DNA from 4 places in the Mesorhizobium sp. 43Arga genome. Region 1 is predicted to be linked to each of the others. Evidence: predicted binding sites of a transcription regulator. Region 1 holds the regulator's gene; each other region holds the start of a gene.
The links. The regulator LexA, encoded in region 1, represses DNA repair genes until DNA is damaged. The targets are predictions, from matches to a motif close to TGTTCNNNNTGTGTTCNG.

Region 2: a site for LexA is predicted at 2,552-2,569, ahead of ACWGS8_RS01505 (helicase-related protein). Genes of this name have one in related genera too.
Region 3: a site for LexA is predicted at 2,680-2,697, ahead of dinB (DNA polymerase IV). Genes of this name have one in related genera too.
Region 4: a site for LexA is predicted at 2,691-2,708, ahead of ACWGS8_RS18725 (DNA recombination protein RmuC). Genes of this name have one in related genera too.

What each region holds. Positions count from the first base shown of each region.
Region 1 covers NZ_JBSKBO010000003.1:168,691-173,227, reverse strand. Annotated here, with positions in the region: gene ACWGS8_RS13470 (GntR family transcriptional regulator) at 25-798, shown strand; gene lexA (transcriptional repressor LexA) at 1,177-1,914, shown strand; gene ACWGS8_RS13460 (ComEC/Rec2 family competence protein) at 1,908-4,358, opposite strand; gene gltX (glutamate--tRNA ligase) at 4,463-4,537, shown strand, end outside.
Region 2 covers NZ_JBSKBO010000001.1:317,547-322,083, reverse strand. Annotated here, with positions in the region: gene phbB (acetoacetyl-CoA reductase) at 1-133, shown strand, start outside; gene ACWGS8_RS01515 (FAD-dependent oxidoreductase) at 182-1,381, opposite strand; gene ACWGS8_RS01510 (TetR/AcrR family transcriptional regulator) at 1,513-2,094, shown strand; gene ACWGS8_RS01505 (helicase-related protein) at 2,738-4,537, shown strand, end outside.
Region 3 covers NZ_JBSKBO010000002.1:752,589-757,125, reverse strand. Annotated here, with positions in the region: gene ACWGS8_RS10155 (SIR2 family NAD-dependent protein deacylase) at 1-120, shown strand, start outside; gene ACWGS8_RS10150 (NUDIX domain-containing protein) at 142-612, opposite strand; gene ACWGS8_RS10145 (hypothetical protein) at 797-1,081, shown strand; gene ACWGS8_RS10140 (sterol desaturase family protein) at 1,039-1,326, shown strand; gene dinB (DNA polymerase IV) at 1,402-2,649, opposite strand; gene ACWGS8_RS10130 (DUF899 domain-containing protein) at 2,859-3,572, shown strand; gene ACWGS8_RS10125 (winged helix-turn-helix transcriptional regulator) at 3,636-4,058, opposite strand; gene ACWGS8_RS10120 (dihydrofolate reductase family protein) at 4,171-4,537, shown strand, end outside.
Region 4 covers NZ_JBSKBO010000005.1:111,738-116,274, reverse strand. Annotated here, with positions in the region: gene ACWGS8_RS18740 (cation diffusion facilitator family transporter) at 1-15, shown strand, start outside; gene ACWGS8_RS18735 (GFA family protein) at 92-496, shown strand; gene ACWGS8_RS18730 (class I SAM-dependent methyltransferase) at 578-1,390, shown strand; gene ACWGS8_RS18725 (DNA recombination protein RmuC) at 1,387-2,658, opposite strand; gene def (peptide deformylase) at 2,762-3,292, shown strand; gene ACWGS8_RS18715 (plasmid stabilization protein) at 3,744-3,995, shown strand; gene ACWGS8_RS18710 (PIN domain-containing protein) at 3,992-4,417, shown strand; gene fmt (methionyl-tRNA formyltransferase) at 4,462-4,537, shown strand, end outside.

The DNA.
Region 1 (4,537 bases):
AGGCCCGATGATAGACGGATCGCGATGCAGGATCAGAACAGCTCCACGAAGACCGAGGCGGCCTATCAGCTGCTGCGGCGAGATATCCTGACCACCCGCCTCATGCCGGGCGCGCCACTCAAGCTGAGTGCGCTGCGCGCCACATACGGCGTCGGCTGGACGCCGCTGCGTGAAGCCCTGTCCCGGCTTGAAGCCGAGCGCCTGGTCACCGCCATCAGCAATCGCGGTTTTGCCGTCGCTCCCGTGTCGCGCGCCGAGCTCGAGGACCTGGCGCGCGCAAGGATGGTTGTCGAAATGCCGCTGTTCCTGGAATCGATCGCGAACGGCGGCAGGGAATGGGAGGACGCGGTCGTCACCGCTCACTACCGGCTCTCCCGCTGCAAGACCGCGGTCGACGACCCTTCCGATGCGGCCGTCGACAAATGGGACGAGAGCCACGAGGCCTTCCATGCGGCGCTGTTGAGCGCGGCGACGTCCAACTGGCTGTTGCGCTTCCGCTCGACGATCGCCGATCAGCTACGGCGGCATCATCGGTTTCTCGGCCTGGCGCCGACATTGCGGGCGGCTGCCGGCCTCAAGGATGGCTATGGCGAGGCAATGGACGCTTTGCGCGAGGCGATCGCCATCGAGCATCACACCGCGATCATGGAAGCGGCGCTCGATCGCGATGTGGAGCGGGCCAAGGCGCTAATGACAGCGCATATCGGCTACACGCTGCATGTCTATGTGCACAGCGAAGACAGTGGTGCCAACACCTACACTGCGCGCGCCGGCAGCCTGAAAGCCGTTTCCGGATGAGGCTGCCGCGGTTGTCCCGATCCCAGCGGTCGAGCCTGCCCAAAGCCAGTGATCGTTGGCGTTTTGATTTCGTTTCGTTCCGCCGGAAATGGATCGACAAACCATACAAATCCGGCCCGTGAACGCCTCTCAAATGCCTGATGCCAAACCGCATTCAGGAGTAGGCCACAGGCCATTAACCAAAATGATTTCAATGCACGTAACGGCAGCGGAAGCGGTCGATCGCTGCCCGCTCCCAGGGGCAAAAAATTTCCGACGTCTTAACAAATTCATTAAACTTTAAACAGTTGCAGAACACAACTGGAACAGATAGTGTTTGTTCTGGGTTTGTTTTTCGATTCTGGTTCAACCCGTCGTTCAATGCCTTGGGGGGCCGCCATGCTGACACGCAAGCAACATGAACTGCTGATGTTCATTCATGAACGGCTCAAGGAAAGCGGTATTCCGCCATCCTTCGACGAGATGAAGGAAGCGCTCGATCTCGCCTCCAAGTCAGGCATCCATCGCCTGATCACGGCATTGGAGGAACGCGGCTTCATTCGCCGGCTGCCCAACCGGGCGCGGGCGCTGGAAGTGCTGCGGCTGCCGGATTCGATCGCACCCGGCCTCAACGCGGCAAAGAAGTTCTCGCCGAGCGTCATCCAGGGCAGTCTCGGCCAGGGCGGCCTTGGTCGCCAGATCAAGCCGGCGCCATCGCGCTTGCCGGCGGCCGGCAATGACGACGACGCGGTCTCTGCCGTGTCGATCCCGGTGATGGGCCGTATCGCCGCCGGTGTCCCGATCGATGCCATCCAGCACCAGACGCATTCGATCTCGGTGCCGCCGGACATGATCATGGGCGGCGAGCACTATGCGCTGGAGGTCAAGGGCGACTCGATGATCGAGGCCGGCATCTTTGATGGCGACACGGTGATCATCCGCAACGCCGACACGGCAAGCCCGGGCGAGATCGTCGTGGCGCTGGTCGACGAGGAGGAAGCAACCCTGAAACGGTTCCGCCGCAAGGGCGCCTCGATTGCCCTTGAAGCCGCCAACCCGGCTTACGAGACGCGGATTTTCGGGCCGGACAGGGTCAAGGTGCAAGGCAAGCTTGTCGGGCTGATCAGGCGCTACTGAGCAGGAACGGCCGGCTTTTCGGATTTTTGATAGGGCGGCAGCCCCCTCGCCTCACGCGAAAACTTTCGCTGCTCGTGCCAGGGCCGATACGGCCCGTCCACCGCGAAGCTGATGATTGGCGGACCGGTCGCCGATTGGCGGTCGAAGAAGACGGCGGCACTGCCCTTGCGGGCAAGTTGCCGCTTGGTAACGACAAGAACCAGCGGATTGTGGCAGGCATCATAGCCCGTCGCGTCATTGACGACGATCAAATCGGCGAAGCCGCAGGCTTTCCAGGTGTCCTCGCGGTCTTCGACATGCGCGATGATTGCACCGGATGGGTGCCGGGCAAGACAGACGCCATCCGTGCAGTAGAACGGTGCTCCCGGCGGCAGATTGACGGCATCGGCGATGTCGAATTGCCCGTCCGCCTTGTCGAACATCTCCGGCACGACGATGGTTTCGGACACCAGCGCGCGTTTCCAATTGTCGACGGTGAACTCGTTCGGGCGAGCCCGGCTGACCGCGAGTTCGCCGCCGCCGATCGGCAGTGCGACCAGCCGCGCATCTTCCGAGATAAGCACATCGGGCGTGCGCGTATCCGATACAGTCAGCAGGCCGGCAAGCGCGAATGGCAGTGCCGCGAGCCGCAGCCAGGTCGTCGCCATCGTCGCGATGACCAGGGCGATGGTCACCAGCAGGACGGATTGCTGCGAAATCAGCCCGACCGCATCGACCGGTGAGCGTTCCGATATCCACGCCGATATGGCTATCATCGCCGTCAGGCCCTTGCCCATCAGGTAGAGGGTCGGCGCATCCAATCCGAATGGCATCAGCAACGCGCTGGCAACGGCCAGGAACATCACGGCTGACACGATCGGCATGACGGCCAGATTGGCGAACAGGCTGAGCGGCGACACTCGCTGGAAATGCCAGATGGCAAACAGCGCCGTGGCGCAGCCGGCGATGATGGAGGTCATCGCCAACCCGCCCGTCGCCAGCAGGAATTTTCGCGTGAGAAAACCCGGCAGGGATCGCTTTGGCGGTGGCGGTCTCGCCTTTCCCGCATGATGATCCGCCCAGCCGGCATAGGCACCGATCAGCGCCGCGGTCGCGGCGAAGGACATCTGGAAGCTCGGGCCGACGACCTCATGCGGCGAAACCACAATGACGGCGATCGCCGAGATCGCCAGATTGCGCATGGTCAGCGCTGCGCGATCGAACAGCACGGCAATCAGCATCACCGCCAGCATGATGAAGCTGCGCTCGGCAGCGACGACGACGCCGGAAATGACGAGATAGGCGGCGATCGAGAAAAGGGCCGCGGCGGCCGCGTATTTCTTCACCGGCCGACGCGCGGAAAAATCCGGAAACAGCGCGAAGCCGCCGCGCAGCAGACCCATGATGGTGCCAGCGACCAGCGCCATATGCAGTCCCGAAATGGAGATGATGTGATAGATGCCAGTGCGCCGCATCGCCTCGTTGATTTCATCGGGAATGCCGGCGCGCACGCCGACGATCAGCGCCGCCGCGATCTCACCTTCAGCACCGCCGACCGTGGCCCTGATATGGTCGGCGATGGCTTCACGGGCATTTTCTATCCCTGAGAAAAGGCGGGCCGTGAGCGGCATCTCGTCGTTGGTGGCGGAGACAAGCTTTGGATTGCCGAGAAAGAAACCGCTGCCGCCAATGCCGGCAAAATAGCTGTCGAACGAGAAATCGTAGCTGTCGGGCCGCACCGGACCGGTTGGCGGCAACAGCTTGGTGTAGCCGGTGACCAAGGAACCGGCGGTCATGTCCGCCGGGATGTCTCGCGCCGAAAGCCGGACCCTTTCCGGCGCATAGCGCAGTTTCGGCCGCGCGGTCGACGTCACGTCGATGGTCAGCCGGATGCGGCCGGTCTCCATCCGGTCGAGCGAAACGACGCGGCCGGTCACTTGCGTCGAGATTTCCGAACCCAACATCTGGGTGCCCGCACGCCATGTCTCGACCTTGGCGGCAAGCAGGCCAAGCGCACACAACAATGCCGCCATGAAGCCCAGATGGGTTTTCGGCCAGGAGCGCGAAACAAGCGCACAGACCGCCATCAGCACGACGACCGCGACAGGCTTTGCAAAATCAGGCTCCGCCGCGAGCGAATAATAGCCGATCGCACCAGCGGCCAGACAAACCGGCACCAGCAGGAAGGCGACGCCCCGGTCAAGCTCGAGCTCCGCTGCGCTCGCCGCACCGTGGCGCAGGCGAGGCCAGGAAACCCTGCCGAGTTGCCGCCGGACACGCACAATCCGGCCTGAGGCAGGCGACGGAAGTATCGCCGGAATATCCGCATGCGGCGGCTGGCTCCCGGGCACCCGCACAAGAGGCGATGGCAGTGGGTTCGCCAGGGGGGCTGCAAACAGGGACCGCTCGCTGACGCCAACACTGGCGTCCTCGCCCTGTTCCCAGTCCCGGCCTCGTCCAGCCATCGGGTCTGCCCCTTGCACCCCTGTCGCCCTATGCTACATGAACGCCGGGCGCGCGAAAGTCCGCGCAGCCGCACACCCCGCTTCAGATGGTTTCCGAGAGTTTCATGTCCGACAAGGTCGTCACCCGTTTTGCCCCCTCGCCCACCGGTTACCTGCACATCGGCGGCGCGCGCACGGCG
Region 2 (4,537 bases), on a different contig from region 1:
GCCGCAGATCCCGGTCGGCCGCCTCGGCGAGCCGGAAGAGATCGCGCGCTGCGTCGTCTTCCTCGCCTCGCAGGATGCCGGCTTCATCACCGGCTCGACCATCACGGCCAATGGTGGCCAGTACTTCGTCTGAGACGTCCCGACGCTCGGCGGAGGTCTGCTCGCCTGACAATCGCAATTGTCAGGCGGCGAGTTTTAGCTTGGGTCCGGCTTTGGACTTGCCGGCCTCCAATGACCTCGGCGTGCCTGAAGGCGCGGGCAGCCGCGCGAGCGGCGCCCGGCTGAGCCCTGACAGTTTCAGCGCAACGCGACGCTTCAAGAACGGGCTGAGGTTCAGCACGGAGAGGGCCAGATTGCGCAGGAACCGCTTCACCGGATTGCGAGCAAGCGCCATGTCGGTCATCCTGCCCGCAAGGCCGAGTACCTCCTGAGCAGCCGGCCGGCGTAGTGTTTCATAAAGGTCGAGTTCCGCCTCGGAACGAATGCCGTTCACCACATCGCCAAGCAACTGGCCAAGCACGACCGCATCGATGATACCTGTGTTCATGCCTTGCCCACCGGCCGGGCTGTGGACATGGGCGGCATCGCCCATCAGGAACAGACGGTCCTTGCGATAGGCCCGGACGAGGCGATGATGAACCCGGAATCGCGAACTCCAAGTCACGCCGAGCACCCGGGCTCTCTTTCTGGTCGGCCCGCGGCGGTCGAGCAATGCCTGTATATCTGAGACCTCAGGCTTTTCCGGAGCCTTATCCATTGTTGCTACGACCCGGTACGATCCATCCGGGAGCGGAGCCACCACCACCAGTCCGGCCGGAGCAAAGAACAGCGACACCTCGGTCGGCCCCACGGGCCATTCGAGACGAACGTCTGCCAGCACAAACGAGCCGTCATAGGCCTCGCCGTCGAACTCTATACCTGCCGACTTGCGCACTAGGCTTTGCATGCCGTCGGCGCCGACGACGTAGCGCGCCGATATAATTTCTTCCTGGCCGTTTTCGATCACTGTCACGTGCGCGCGGTCACCGTCTTGAGTTACCGCCACGGCCTCGACTTCGCGATGAATCGTGCCGCCCAGGGCAGATATCCGCTCGGCGAACACCTGCTCTGTCAGGTTCTGCGGGAGCATCATCAGATAGGGATGCCTAGATGGGAGTCTGCCGAAATCGAGCTTGAGCAGCGCCACGTTTCGGTCGCGTATGGTGAAATCTTCCAGCCTCACAGAAAGTTCACTCAGCCGCTGGGTAACGCCGAGCGGTTCGAGCGATTCCAGCGTTTGCGCATGGATGACACCGGCGCGCGACGTCTGCAGACCGTGGGGAAGCTTTTCGATGAGCACATGATCTACACCGGCCTGATGCAGGGCAATAGACAGCGCCATGCCGGTAGGCCGGCACCGATGATGAGGACTTCAGTTTTCTCGGGCAGCATTTCCATCTCCATTTATCAACAGTCGTTGACTTTTAGCGAGCCGCATTGCATTTGTCAACAGTCGTTGACATATATGTCTTCATGACCGAGAATCAGCCGAGGAAAATCACCAAGTCAGACCGCACGCGGGCTCAAATCCTCGAAGCAGCGCGCCAGCTTTTCGCCGAGCACGGCTATGACGGAGCCTCAATCCGTGACGTTGCAGCCCAGGCCTCGATCGATCCGGCGATGGTGATGCGCTATTTCCACAGCAAGGATGAACTGTTCGCCAGGGCGGCTGTCGTGGATCTACGGTTGCCGGATCAACGGATAGATCCCGCCACTATCGGCGAAACGCTGATCAGGCGCTTCCTCGTTAACTGGGAAGGGCCGGCCAACGGTCCCGGCATGATAATCCTGCTTCGCTCGGCCGCGTCGAATGAGCATGCAGCCGAGAAAGTCCGCGAAGTTTTCGCCAACCAGGTGAAACCGATGGTCGCTTCCATAGGTGATCCGGCGGATGCCGGCCGTCGTGCCGGACTGGTTGCCACTCAGTTGCTTGGACTGGCGATGTGCAGGTATCTGCTACGGCTCGGGCCGGTGGTGGCACTGTCCCACGAAGAGATCATCAAGAATGTTGGCCCGGCACTGCAACGCTACGTCATGGGCCACGACGCGCGCTGACGCATCGAATTCATCTATGGGCACCCTTGTGCCAAGCTAGGGCCCAAGAGTGGAGCCATCTGAACTCCGGCTGTGCACAACACTTCGGTCAGCCTGTGAATCCTCGGTGGATAAGCTGTTCACAACACAAGATATTGAGGGAACAAAACGGGAAAATTCCTCTGGCGCTGATTTGTCGCCGATTCGTTCCGGCTTTGAGCGGAAGTTAACGTTAATGGCCCGGATTCAGTTGTGTTTTCTTAACGGTGAATTTAGAAAGATTAATAATTTCATAATCTTGAGCGGTAGCCATCGAGCCACTCCTTTCATTTGCCGGCAAACGTTAAGGATAAGGCTCACCCAGCATAAAACGGGCCAGTTCGACGATTCAGCATGTGGTGAGACTCAGCATCACAAAATCCATATGTAGCCGTGAACAAAAGCTGAATCTGAGCGAGTCGCCGATTCGTAGCTGATTCGTTCCAGACTCGTTCCGTCAGTTAAGCAGCAGCCAATTTAGCGCCAGATAGAGTTGCCTTCGAAGCCGCCGGTGGAACATTCCGCTTTCGCTTCGCGCCCGAAATCCCTATGTGTCGGCTGTCATACCCGCCAGTTGAGGCACGCTCCCGACAACCAGAGGCCAGAAAGCCTTATTTCCAGGTCGATGAACATCCAGCCGAAACACACTGAGCCGCTGATCCTGTCGGGCCGCGACGTGACCGCCGTGCTTGGCCCGACAAACACAGGCAAGACCCATCTCGCCATCGAGCGCATGGTGGCGCACGAAACCGGCGTCATCGGCCTGCCGCTCAGGCTGCTGGCCCGGGAAGTCTATACACGTGTTTGTGAAAAGGTCGGCGCCCACAAAGTGGCGCTGATCACCGGCGAGGAGAAGATCCAGCCGCCAAGCGCCAAATATTCGGTCTGCACCGTCGAGGCCATGCCGCGCGAGACGGATGCCGCCTTCGTCGCCATCGACGAGGTGCAGCTCGCCGGCGATCTGGAGCGCGGCCACATCTTCACCGACCGTATCCTGCATCTGCGTGGCCGCCAGGAAACGTTGCTGCTTGGTGCTGCCACGATGCACGGCATCCTGCAGCGCCTGCTGAAGGGCGTCTCGGTGGTGACGCGGCCAAGGCTGTCGCACCTGGCCTATGCCGGTTCTAAGAAACTAACCCGCCTTCCGCGCCGCACCGCGATCGTCGCCTTTTCCGCCGACGAGGTCTACGCCATCGCCGAGTTGATCCGCCGCCAGCAGGGCGGTGCCGCCGTCGTGCTCGGCGCGCTTTCGCCGCGCACCCGCAACGCCCAGGTGGCGCTGTTCCAGTCAGGCGATGTCGACTATCTTGTCGCCACAGACGCCATCGGCATGGGTCTCAACCTCGATCTCGACCATGTCGCCTTCGCTCAGAACCGCAAATTCGACGGCTACCAGTATCGCAATCTGACGGCGGCCGAGCTTGGCCAGATCGCCGGCCGCGCCGGCCGGCATCTGCGCGACGGCACTTTCGGCGTCACCGGCCAGGTCGACCCGCTCGACGAAGAGCTGGTCAAGAAGATCGAGAGCCACGACTTCGATCCGGTGAAGGTGCTGCAGTGGCGCACCGCCCATTTCGACTTCGCCAGCCTCGATGCGCTGAAGCGCTCGATCGAGACCAACGCGCCGGTCGAGGGCCTGACGCGCGCATTGCCGGCGGTCGACGCACAGGCGCTCGAATATCTCTCCCGCGACGAGGACATCCGCGCGCTCGCCACCGATGCCAAGCGCGTGGCGCTGCTGTGGGAAGCCTGCGCGCTGCCCGACTACAGGAAGATTGCGCCTGCCCAGCACGCCGACCTGATCGCCTCGATCTACATGGACCTCGCCCGTCATGGCCATGTCGACGAAAACTACATGGCCGAGCAGGTGCGCCGCGCCGACACCACCGAGGGCGACATCGACACGCTGTCGCACCGCATTGCCCAGATCCGCACATGGACTTTCGTGTCGAACCGGCCCGGCTGGCTGGCCGATCAGGCACACTGGCAGGAAAAGACGCGCGAAATCGAAGACAGATTGTCGGATGCGTTGCATGAGCGGTTGACGAAACGCTTCGTAGACCGCAGGACTTCCGTCCTCATGCGGCGCCTTAGAGAAAATACTATGCCTGAAGCCGAAATCAGTCCTACCGGAACCGTCCTTGTCGAAGGCCACCATGTCGGCGAGTTGCAAGGGTTCCGCTTCACCGCCGACCAGACCGCCGGCGGCGAAGACGCCAAGGCCGTGCGCACGGCCGCGCAAAAGGCGCTTGCCGCCGAATTCGAGGCGCGCGCCGAACGCTTCGGCGCCTGCGCCAATGGCGATCTGGCGCTCGGCTCGGACGGCACGCTGCGCTGGATCGGCGCGCCGATCGGCACGCTGGTTTCGGGCGAAGACACGCTGAAGCCGCGCCTAGTGCTTTTCGCCGACGAACAGCTGACCGGC
Region 3 (4,537 bases), on a different contig from region 1:
GAGCGTGTTAATAAAACCCCATTCCATAAGTATTCACACGACGCTGTGGAGTTGCTGAAGAAAGTCCGCGACGGCCACGAGTACGAACTTGACTTGGGCATACCTGAAAAGAAGACCTGACCTCGATCTTGGTGTCTGAAATCATCCAACGCCCAACTGCTCCGCCAAATCCGAAAGCATAGGGCGCTGACCCTTCAGAATCTTCACCTCCGCCTCGGGCAGGGTGAACCAGCCGGCCCTATCGACCTCCGGAAATTCTTTCATCGACCCGGATCGCGGCGGCCATTCGATCGTAAAACTGTTGCTCTTGATGGCTGCGACATCGATCTCGGCTCTGGCCTCGACGGACCAGGCGATGACGATCTTGCCGCCCGGTTGCTTGTAGTCGCCGAGGCGTGCGAAGGGGCCGTCGAAGGTGATGCCGAGCTCTTCCCCGGTCTCGCGTTGCGCTGCCGCCAGTTCGTCCTCGTCCTCGTCGATGAGGCCTTTCGGGATCGACCAGGCGCCATCATCCTTCCTTGCCCAGAACGGGCCGCCGGGGTGAACCAGAAGCACCCTGATATCCCCATCGCCTCGACGATAAATCAACAGGCCCGCACTGCGTTTTGCCATTTTTGCATATCCGTTTGCGGCGCCGGTGCGAGGTCTGCCGATTCCGAGTCGATCATGCGTGCTGAACTTGCACCGGGAAATTGCGACGCTATGTCAGATGCATGTGCATTGCACCCCACCCGCGAGGTCGGCAATTTGATGCGTCGTTTCTGGGGCGGCGTCGAAATCAGATGGGGCGTCCGGAATGCAACTCGGTCTGATCGGCTACTACAGCGATTTCGTGGTCTATCCGCTGGCGATCGCCCTGTTGGGCGTGGCCGGGCTGATCGAGGCCGGGGAAGAGAGCGCGCCGGACTGGATCGGCACGATGCTGATCTGTCTCGGCCTGTGGACGTTGATCGAATACGTCCTGCACCGCTTCGTCTTGCATCACGTTCCCTACATCAGGGATCTGCGCGACCGTCATCACGTCGAGGAGCGCATCCGGTGGGCACGCCGACCTGGCTCAGCCTCGGCGTGCATGCGTTGATCGCGCTGCCCGTTTGGCTGCTCTCGGATTTCGCGACCGCCAGCGCGGTCAGCTGCGGGCTGATGCTGGGCTATCTCTGGTACATCAGCGTCCACCACATGATCCATCACTGGCATCCCGCCCATCCCAGCTATCTCTACACGCTCAAGCGCCGCCACGCGGTGCACCACCATATCGACGACAACGCCAATTTCGGCGTGACGTCGCTGTTGTGGGACCGGGTTTTCGGCACGGCGCGGTTTTGAGGCGTCTCCCGATCCCGGCTCGCACGGCAATTTCGCATTTTCTTGGCAAGCCATGAGGGACGGACGCTCCCGCACTCACAGTTCCTTCTCCGCCAGCTCCCTGAATTCGTCGGGCACCGAGCGCGCCGCTTCCAGCGCCACCGTGCCGTAGCCGACCGCCTGTTTGCCAAAACGTTCGCGGATCTTGTCGATGGCGCGGTCGGCACCAAAGCGGGCGAGGCCTTTTTTGCTACCGGGCCGGCGCTTCTCGTCGGCGAGGCCGAGCGGCAGGTCGAGCTGCAACTCCGTGCTCTCCCAGAGATGCGAGACCGAGATCGCCAGCAGCGAGATCGTCTTTTCCCGTGGATGGTCGGCGAGCACGCCGCGCACCAGGTCGCCGGCGATCTCGGCCAGTAGGGTGGTCGCCGAGATCGGCTGGTCGAGCGTGATCGAGCGCGAAACAGTGCTGAGATCGGCAAAGCGCACGCGCACCGTCACCGTGCGGCCGGGCCGCGCCTTGGCGCGCAGCCGGCTGGCGACGCGGTCGGCCAGATGCAGCAAGGTGGGCACGATCACCCGTGCCACGGCCGGTTTCTGCCCGAGCGCCGATTGCGCGCCGGCCGAGTGCGCCCGGCGCCTGGTCTCCAGTTTCCTCGGGTCGCGGTTCCATGCGAGAGCGGCGAGCTTTTCGCCGGCGGCGGGACCAAGCAGCCGCGTCAGCGCGCCGCTATGCGTCCTCGCCAACTGGCCGATGGTCTCGACGCCGATCTCGGCCAGCCTTGCCTTGGTCGCTGGGCCGACGCCCCACATCAGCGAGACCGGCAGATCGTGCAGGAAGGCGAGCTCGGTGCCAGGATCGACCACCACCAGCCCATCGGGCTTGGCGACTTGCGAGGCAATCTTGGCCAGATGCTTGGTGCGCGCCACGCCGATCGAGATCGGCAGGCCGAGTTCAGCCCGCACGCGGCGGCGGATCGCTGTGGCGATCTCCCGTGGCGAGCCGAACAGATGCGTGCAGCCGGCGACATCGCAGAAGGCCTCGTCGATGGAAATGCGCTCGACCACCGGCGTGAAATCGTCGAGCACCTTTATCGCCGCGTCGCCCAGCCGCTGGTAGTGGCTGAAATTGCCGCCGACGAAGATCAGTTGCGGGCAAAGCTCGCGCGCCTTGCGCCCCGGCATGCCGCCGCGCACGCCGAAGGCGCGCGCTTCATAGGAGGCGGCGAGCACGACGCCGCCGCCGACCGCGATCGGCTTGCCGAGCAGCGACGGGTCGAGCAACTGCTCGACCGAGGCATAGAAGGCGTCGAGATCGGCATGCAGGATGGTGGCTGTCGTTTCCATCCGGCTGCATATCCACGGTTGCTGATGGATTGGAACAAATAGAGAACATAACATGTACATCTGTCAAGCGGCATGTCCGCGCCCGGCTGGATCAGCTGAGCCCTTCCCACGAAAATTGCACAGCCAATGTCGGATCGCGGTTTTCAACGCCGTCTTCAAGACGGGCAACGAGGCCGTCAGCACATGCCTGAGTGCGCAAGGAGCACGACATGACCGACCATATCATCGCGCCTTACTCGGACTGGTTTGAAGCGCATAAATCGCATCTCGCAAAAGAGAAGGCGCTTACGCGCCAGCGTCAACAACTCGCGGCGGAGCGGCGCGCGCTGCCGTGGCTGCGCATCGACAAGCTCTACGAGTTCGATACGACCCAGGGAAGGAAATCCCTGGCCGATCTCTTCGAAGGCCGCAGCCAGTTGATCATCTATCACTTCATGTTTCCGCCCAATGCGGACTATCGCTGCACCGGCTGTTCGTTCCTGTGCGACCACATCGACGCCGCCGACCAGCATCTCAGGCATCACGACGTGTCCCTGGTCGTCTGCGCGCGCGCTCCCCTGGCCGAGCTCACGGATTTCAAGGCGCGGATGAATTGGCGGTTCGATTGGGTTTCGTCATTCGGCAGCGATTTCAATTTCGACTTCCAGGTGTCGTTCACCGAGGACCAGATCAAAGCGGGCAAAGTGCTGTTCAATTTCGAAGAGGTCGCGATGACAGGCAGGGATCGCGGCGGCACGACCGTTTTCTACCGGGATGGCGACGGCACGGTCTACTGCACTTTCCAGGTGCGGGGCCGGGGCGGCGAGAACCTGATCGGGACCTATAGCTATCTCGACCTCACGCCCATCGGCCGCAATGAAAACGGGCCGTCGCATACGCTGGGCGATTGGGTCCGCCTTCATGACGAGTATGATGATCGCTGATGATCCGACATCGCGTGCGGTTGCGCGGCCAGGCCTCGGGCCATCCTTCAGGAGCTTCGGCGATCATGTGTTCGCCAGATGCTCGGCCCGCAGCGCCGCCTTCATCCGTTCCAGCGCCGGCTCGCCGCCGGCCGCCAATTCGTCGGCGGTGCGGGCGAGCTGATCGTCGGCCTTGCGGTGCTTGCTGCCCCAGGCGCCGAGCGTGGCCAGCACCGGCAACAGGTCGATGCCGGCTTCCGTCAGCCGGTAGATCGCCTTCAGCCCGTGGCTCGGATCGTCGCTGCGGGTGAGGATGCCTTCGTCCTGCAGCGTCTGCAGCCGCTCGGCCAGCGTGCGCGAGGAGATGCCTTCATCCGACTGCAGGAACTCGCGAAAATGCTTTTTCCCGGCGAAGACCAGGTCGCGGATGATGAGCAGCGTCCAGCGGTCGCCGAGCAGTTCCAGCGACAGGTTGATCGGGCAGCCGGATCTTTCGCGCGTCGACATGTCTATGGTTCCATTATTAAATCACTTTACTATTGACACCATTCTCCGCATACGTCAAATGGTTCCAAAAGTAAAGCAAATTCACTTGAGCTGGACAAATGAGGAGACGACGATGAAGAAGCTCATCTTGCAGATGCAGATGTCGGTCGACGGTTTTGTCGGCGCCAATGACGACCATCGCTGGCAGCTCTGGGAATGGGGCGACGACATTGGCTGGGACGAGGAGCTGAAGCGCGACTTCAACAGCGTCTTCGCCAGCATCGACACCATCCTGCTCAGCCGCAAGATGGCCGAAGAGGGCTATCTCAGCCATTGGGGCAATGCGGCGAAGAAGTTTCCGCGCGATCCGTTCTACGCCTTCGCCCAGCGCATCGTGGAGGTCCGGAAGGTGGTGCCAAGCGACAGGCTGAAAACCTCGCGATGGGAGCGCACGACGGTGGTGAGCGGTGACCTGCCGCGTGAGGTCAACACGCTGAAGG
Region 4 (4,537 bases), on a different contig from region 1:
GCCGCGTCCAATTAGTCCTGGACCAGTGCAGCACCGTTGCCCCGTCGCATTGCCTTGCTAAGATCAGGCGACGGATTTCGGAGGAACGGCCATGAAGATCGACGGCGGGTGCCATTGCGGCGCCATCACCTATGAGGCGGAGGTCGATCCGGAGAAGACCTCGATCTGCCACTGCACGGACTGCCAGCAGCTGACCGGCACGGCATTCCGTGTCACCGTTCCCGCGCCAGAGGATCACTACCGCATCACCAGAGGCACCCCAAAAATCTATATCAAGACCGGATCGAGCGGCGCCAAGCGCGCCCAGGCCTTTTGCAGCGACTGCGGGGCGCATCTCTACGCTACGTCGGTTGGCGACGGCCCGAAGATCTATGGAATCAGGACGGGCACCGCGCGGCAACGCGAGGATCTGGTGCCGACACAACAAAAATGGCACCGGTCGGCCCTGCACTGGCTTCCCGAATTCGAGGGCATGAGCATAGTGGAAGAACAGTAGCTCGAGCCTCCCGGTCGAAAGCCGTCCAAGACAAGCAATTCTGTGCTAGCCTCGCTCAGCTCAGACGGGCGGGTAATAGCGATGTTGGAGACGGACAAACTGTTTGCCGGCTCGATCCCGGAAAACTACGACCGCTATATGGTGCCGTTGATTTTCGAGCCGTTCGCCGCGGACCTTGCACGGCGGGCAGCGTCGTTCTCGCCCAAAGCCGTCCTGGAAGTCGCCGCCGGCACCGGGGTCGTCACCCGTGCCCTGGCGCCGAAACTATCCCCTGACGCAATCTATGTCGTGACCGACCTCAACCAGCCGATGCTCGACTATGCCGCTTCGCGACAAGCTCCCGACAGTCGCATCCACTGGCGCCAGGCCGATGCCCTGGCGCTGCCGTTTGAGGACGCGGCCTTCGACCTGGTTTGTTGCCAGTTCGGCGCGATGTTCTTTCCCAGCCGTCCATCCGCCTACCGCGAGGCCAGGCGGGTGCTGAAGCCCGGCGGACATTTCCTGTTCAACGTATGGGACCGCATCGAGGAGAGTGTGTTTGCGGACGATGTGACCAATGCGCTGGCAAGGATGTTTCCGAACGATCCGCCGCGCTTCCTGGCCCGCACGCCGCATGGCTATCATGATAAGGCCCTGATCCGCCGCGACCTGGAAGAGGCCGGCTTCTGCGATGTGGCGATCGAGACGAGAGCCGAACAAAGCCGTGCCCCCTCGCCGCGTATTCCGGCCGTCGCCTATTGCCAGGGAACGGTGCTTCGCACCGAAATCGAGGCCAGGGACCCCGCAAACCTCGACGCCGCAACGGATTATGCCGCATCCGCGATTGCGGCCAGGCATGGCAGCGGCGCGGTTGCCGCCAAAATCCAGGCGCACGTCATCGTGGCCGTGGCCTAGTCGTCGCCTTCGACGACGCGCAGCCTGAGCTGCCCGGTCTTTGAATCGGCAACGCGGGGGCCGGGCTCGAGTTTCGCCGCCTGCGCCCGTGACGGCGTCTCCGGACCGGCATCGCCATCGGCCTGCGCGCCAAACTCCAGCGCCTCGATCTTCTGGCCGCGCTTGGTCACTTTCGATGTCGAGACCAATATATCCTCGATATCCTTGGCCGACTGGCCGAAGTGGCCCTGCAGCTTGCGCACGCGCTCGTCGACGCGCGCCACATCCTCCATCAGCCGGATGACCTCGCCCTGGATCAGATGCGCCTGTTCGCGCATGCGGGCATCCTTGAGGATCGCCTGGATAACCTGGATCGACAGCATCAGCAGCGACGGCGAGACGATGACGACGCGGGCGCGGTGCGCCTTGTGGACGATCGCCTCGAAATTCTCGTGGATTTCGGCGAAGACCGATTCCGACGGCACGAACATGAAAGCGGTGTCCTGCGTCTCGCCCTGGATCAGGTATTTTTCCGAGATGTCGCGGACATGGATCTCGATGTCGCGACGGAAGGCCTGGGACGCGACCTTCTGCAGGTCGGCGCCGTCGGCGGCGCGGATGGCATTCCAGGCTTCCAGCGGAAACTTGGCATCGATGGCCAGTGAGGGCGCGCCGTTCGGCATCTTCACCAGGCAATCGGGCCGGCTGCCATTCGACAGCGTCGCCTGGAATTCATAGGCGCCATGCGGCAGGCCGTCGGCGACGATCGCCTCCATGCGCGACTGGCCGAAGGCGCCGCGCGTCTGCTTGTTGGAGAGGATGGCCTGCAGCTGCACGACCTGGCCGGCGAGCGACTGGATGTTGCCTTGCGCGGTGTCGATGATCGCCAGCCGCTCCTGCAGTTTCGCCAGGCTTTCATGCGTGGATTTGGTCTGCTCGGTCATGGTCTGGCCGATACGGCCGGTCATGGCGTCGAGGCGCTGGCCAATCGACTGCGTCAACTCCGCCTGGCGCGCGCCGAACACTTCGGCGATGGCGCCCATGCGGCCCTGCATCTCGGCCTGGCTCTGCAAGATGCCGGCCATCCGCGCCTCGGCGTCGCGGGCGTGGTCGGCGGCTTCCGCGGCCGCGACCGCGCGCGCCTTGGCCGACCGCCACAGCGCGACGACCAGCGCCAAGAACAGGCCGAGAAACAACAACACGCCGAAGGCCAGGGCGTGGCCGAGCGTGATCGTCGAGGCGCCAAGCCGTGCGACGGGCTGCGAAAGGATGGTGCTCAGATCATTCATGTGGACAGCATAGCCGATTCGGCGGCCCGGCACAGATCAAAACGTGAACGCAGGCGGGAAGCCCCGGTTGACGCTTTTCGCTGGACGTCTTACGTGGGACGCCATGCCGATCAAGCCGCTCATCATCCTTCCAGATCCCATCCTGCGCCAGGTTTCCAAGCCGGTGGAACGCGTCGACGCGCCTTTGCGCAAACTGGCCGACGACATGCTGGCGACCATGTATGACGCGCCCGGCATCGGGCTGGCGGCAATCCAGATCGGTGAACCGCTGCGCATGCTGGTGATCGACCTCGCCAAGGAAGACGAAACGCCGGCGCCGCATGTCTTCATCAACCCGGAGATCCTGGAAAGCGCCGAGGCGCGCTCCGTCTACGAGGAAGGCTGCCTGTCCATTCCCGACTATTACGCCGAGGTGGAGCGCCCGGCTTCCGTTCGCGTGAAATATCTCGACCGCGACGGCAAATTGCAGGAGATGGAGGCCGAGGGGCTGATGGCGACCTGCCTGCAGCACGAGATCGACCATCTCAACGGCGTGCTGTTCATCGACCACATCTCGAAGCTGAAGCGCGACATGGTGGTGAAAAAATTCAAGAAGCTCGCCAAGGACAAGGCGCCGGGCAAGCTGGTGGGATAGGCCTCATTCGAGCAGCCCGCGCAGGACCCATCTTTGCCTATCTCGATTCCTTTCGCACCGATTTCGATCGCAAGCGCACGAGACTCGGGAGAGAAAATCAAAACTATGACGATCGCCGCTGCCAGCAGAGGCGTGACGTAGACGGCGAAATTGCTTTCCCTTCGCCTCGACAGTTCGCCTTTCTCGTATTGTTCCTCAACTGTTTTGAACTCGGCGAAGGGTGCCCTACGTTTCCCAAAAGGTTTTTGATCGCGCTGCATATGAGGCTCCTAGGGATAGGTGCTCGAATTATGCGCCCAAACTATTGGTGAAAGAGTTAACGAACTCTCTAGGTCGCTGCCGCGAAAGGATCGGAGTTTTTGTTGATCAAGGGCCGCCGAGATGATATCAGTGATATCAATTTGCGGAGATGGCTATGGGCGATATCTTGATCAGAGACATTCCGGACCCCTTGAAGCGCGAAATCGAACAAGCGGCGCGCAAAGGCGGCCAGAGCCTGTCGAGCAAGGCGATCGATCTCCTGCGCAAAGGCATGGTCGCCGAAAAGGAAGCCAAGCCGGAGCCTGGGCTTTCCGCATGGGATGCCATTCGTTCGGCATTCGCTTCTGAAAATGCAATCGGCGATGAATTTTCCGAGATAATGAACGAGATCGAAGCGGACAGGAAACGCGACTTCGGTCGTCAAGTCGAGGATTTCGAGTGATTGTCCTCGATACCAATATTGTTTCCGAAGCCAGTAAGCCTGTGCCCGATTCGAATGTTTCCGCTTGGTTCCGCAAACAGGACCTTCTCGCGCTCTATATGTGCGGACCAGTCATCATGGAGCAATCTTTCGGTGCCGAGCGGTTTTTGAATAAGACCGGATCGGACCGTTATGTTCGCGTGCTCGATCGGCTGATTTCGCAGCAGTTCGCCGGACGTATCGTGGAGTTTTCCGGTTCGATCCCTCGACTTGCCGGCAGGCTGCGGGCAACGCGGGAAAAGATCGGGCGCCCCGTCAGCCTTTCCGGCGCCATGATCGCCGCGATTTGTCTCGCCCATGATGCGACACTTGCAACGCGCAATGTGCGCGACTTCGATGGGCTTGACCTGAAGCTGGTAAACCCGTTTGAAGCGGGGGCGTGAGCCGGCTCACGGCGCGCAGTCAGAAACAGGATATCCGAAGAAAAATGCCCCTTCGCGTCATCTTCATGGGCACGCCGGAGTTTTCGGTGCCGACGTTGCGCGCGATCGCCGAGGCCGGAC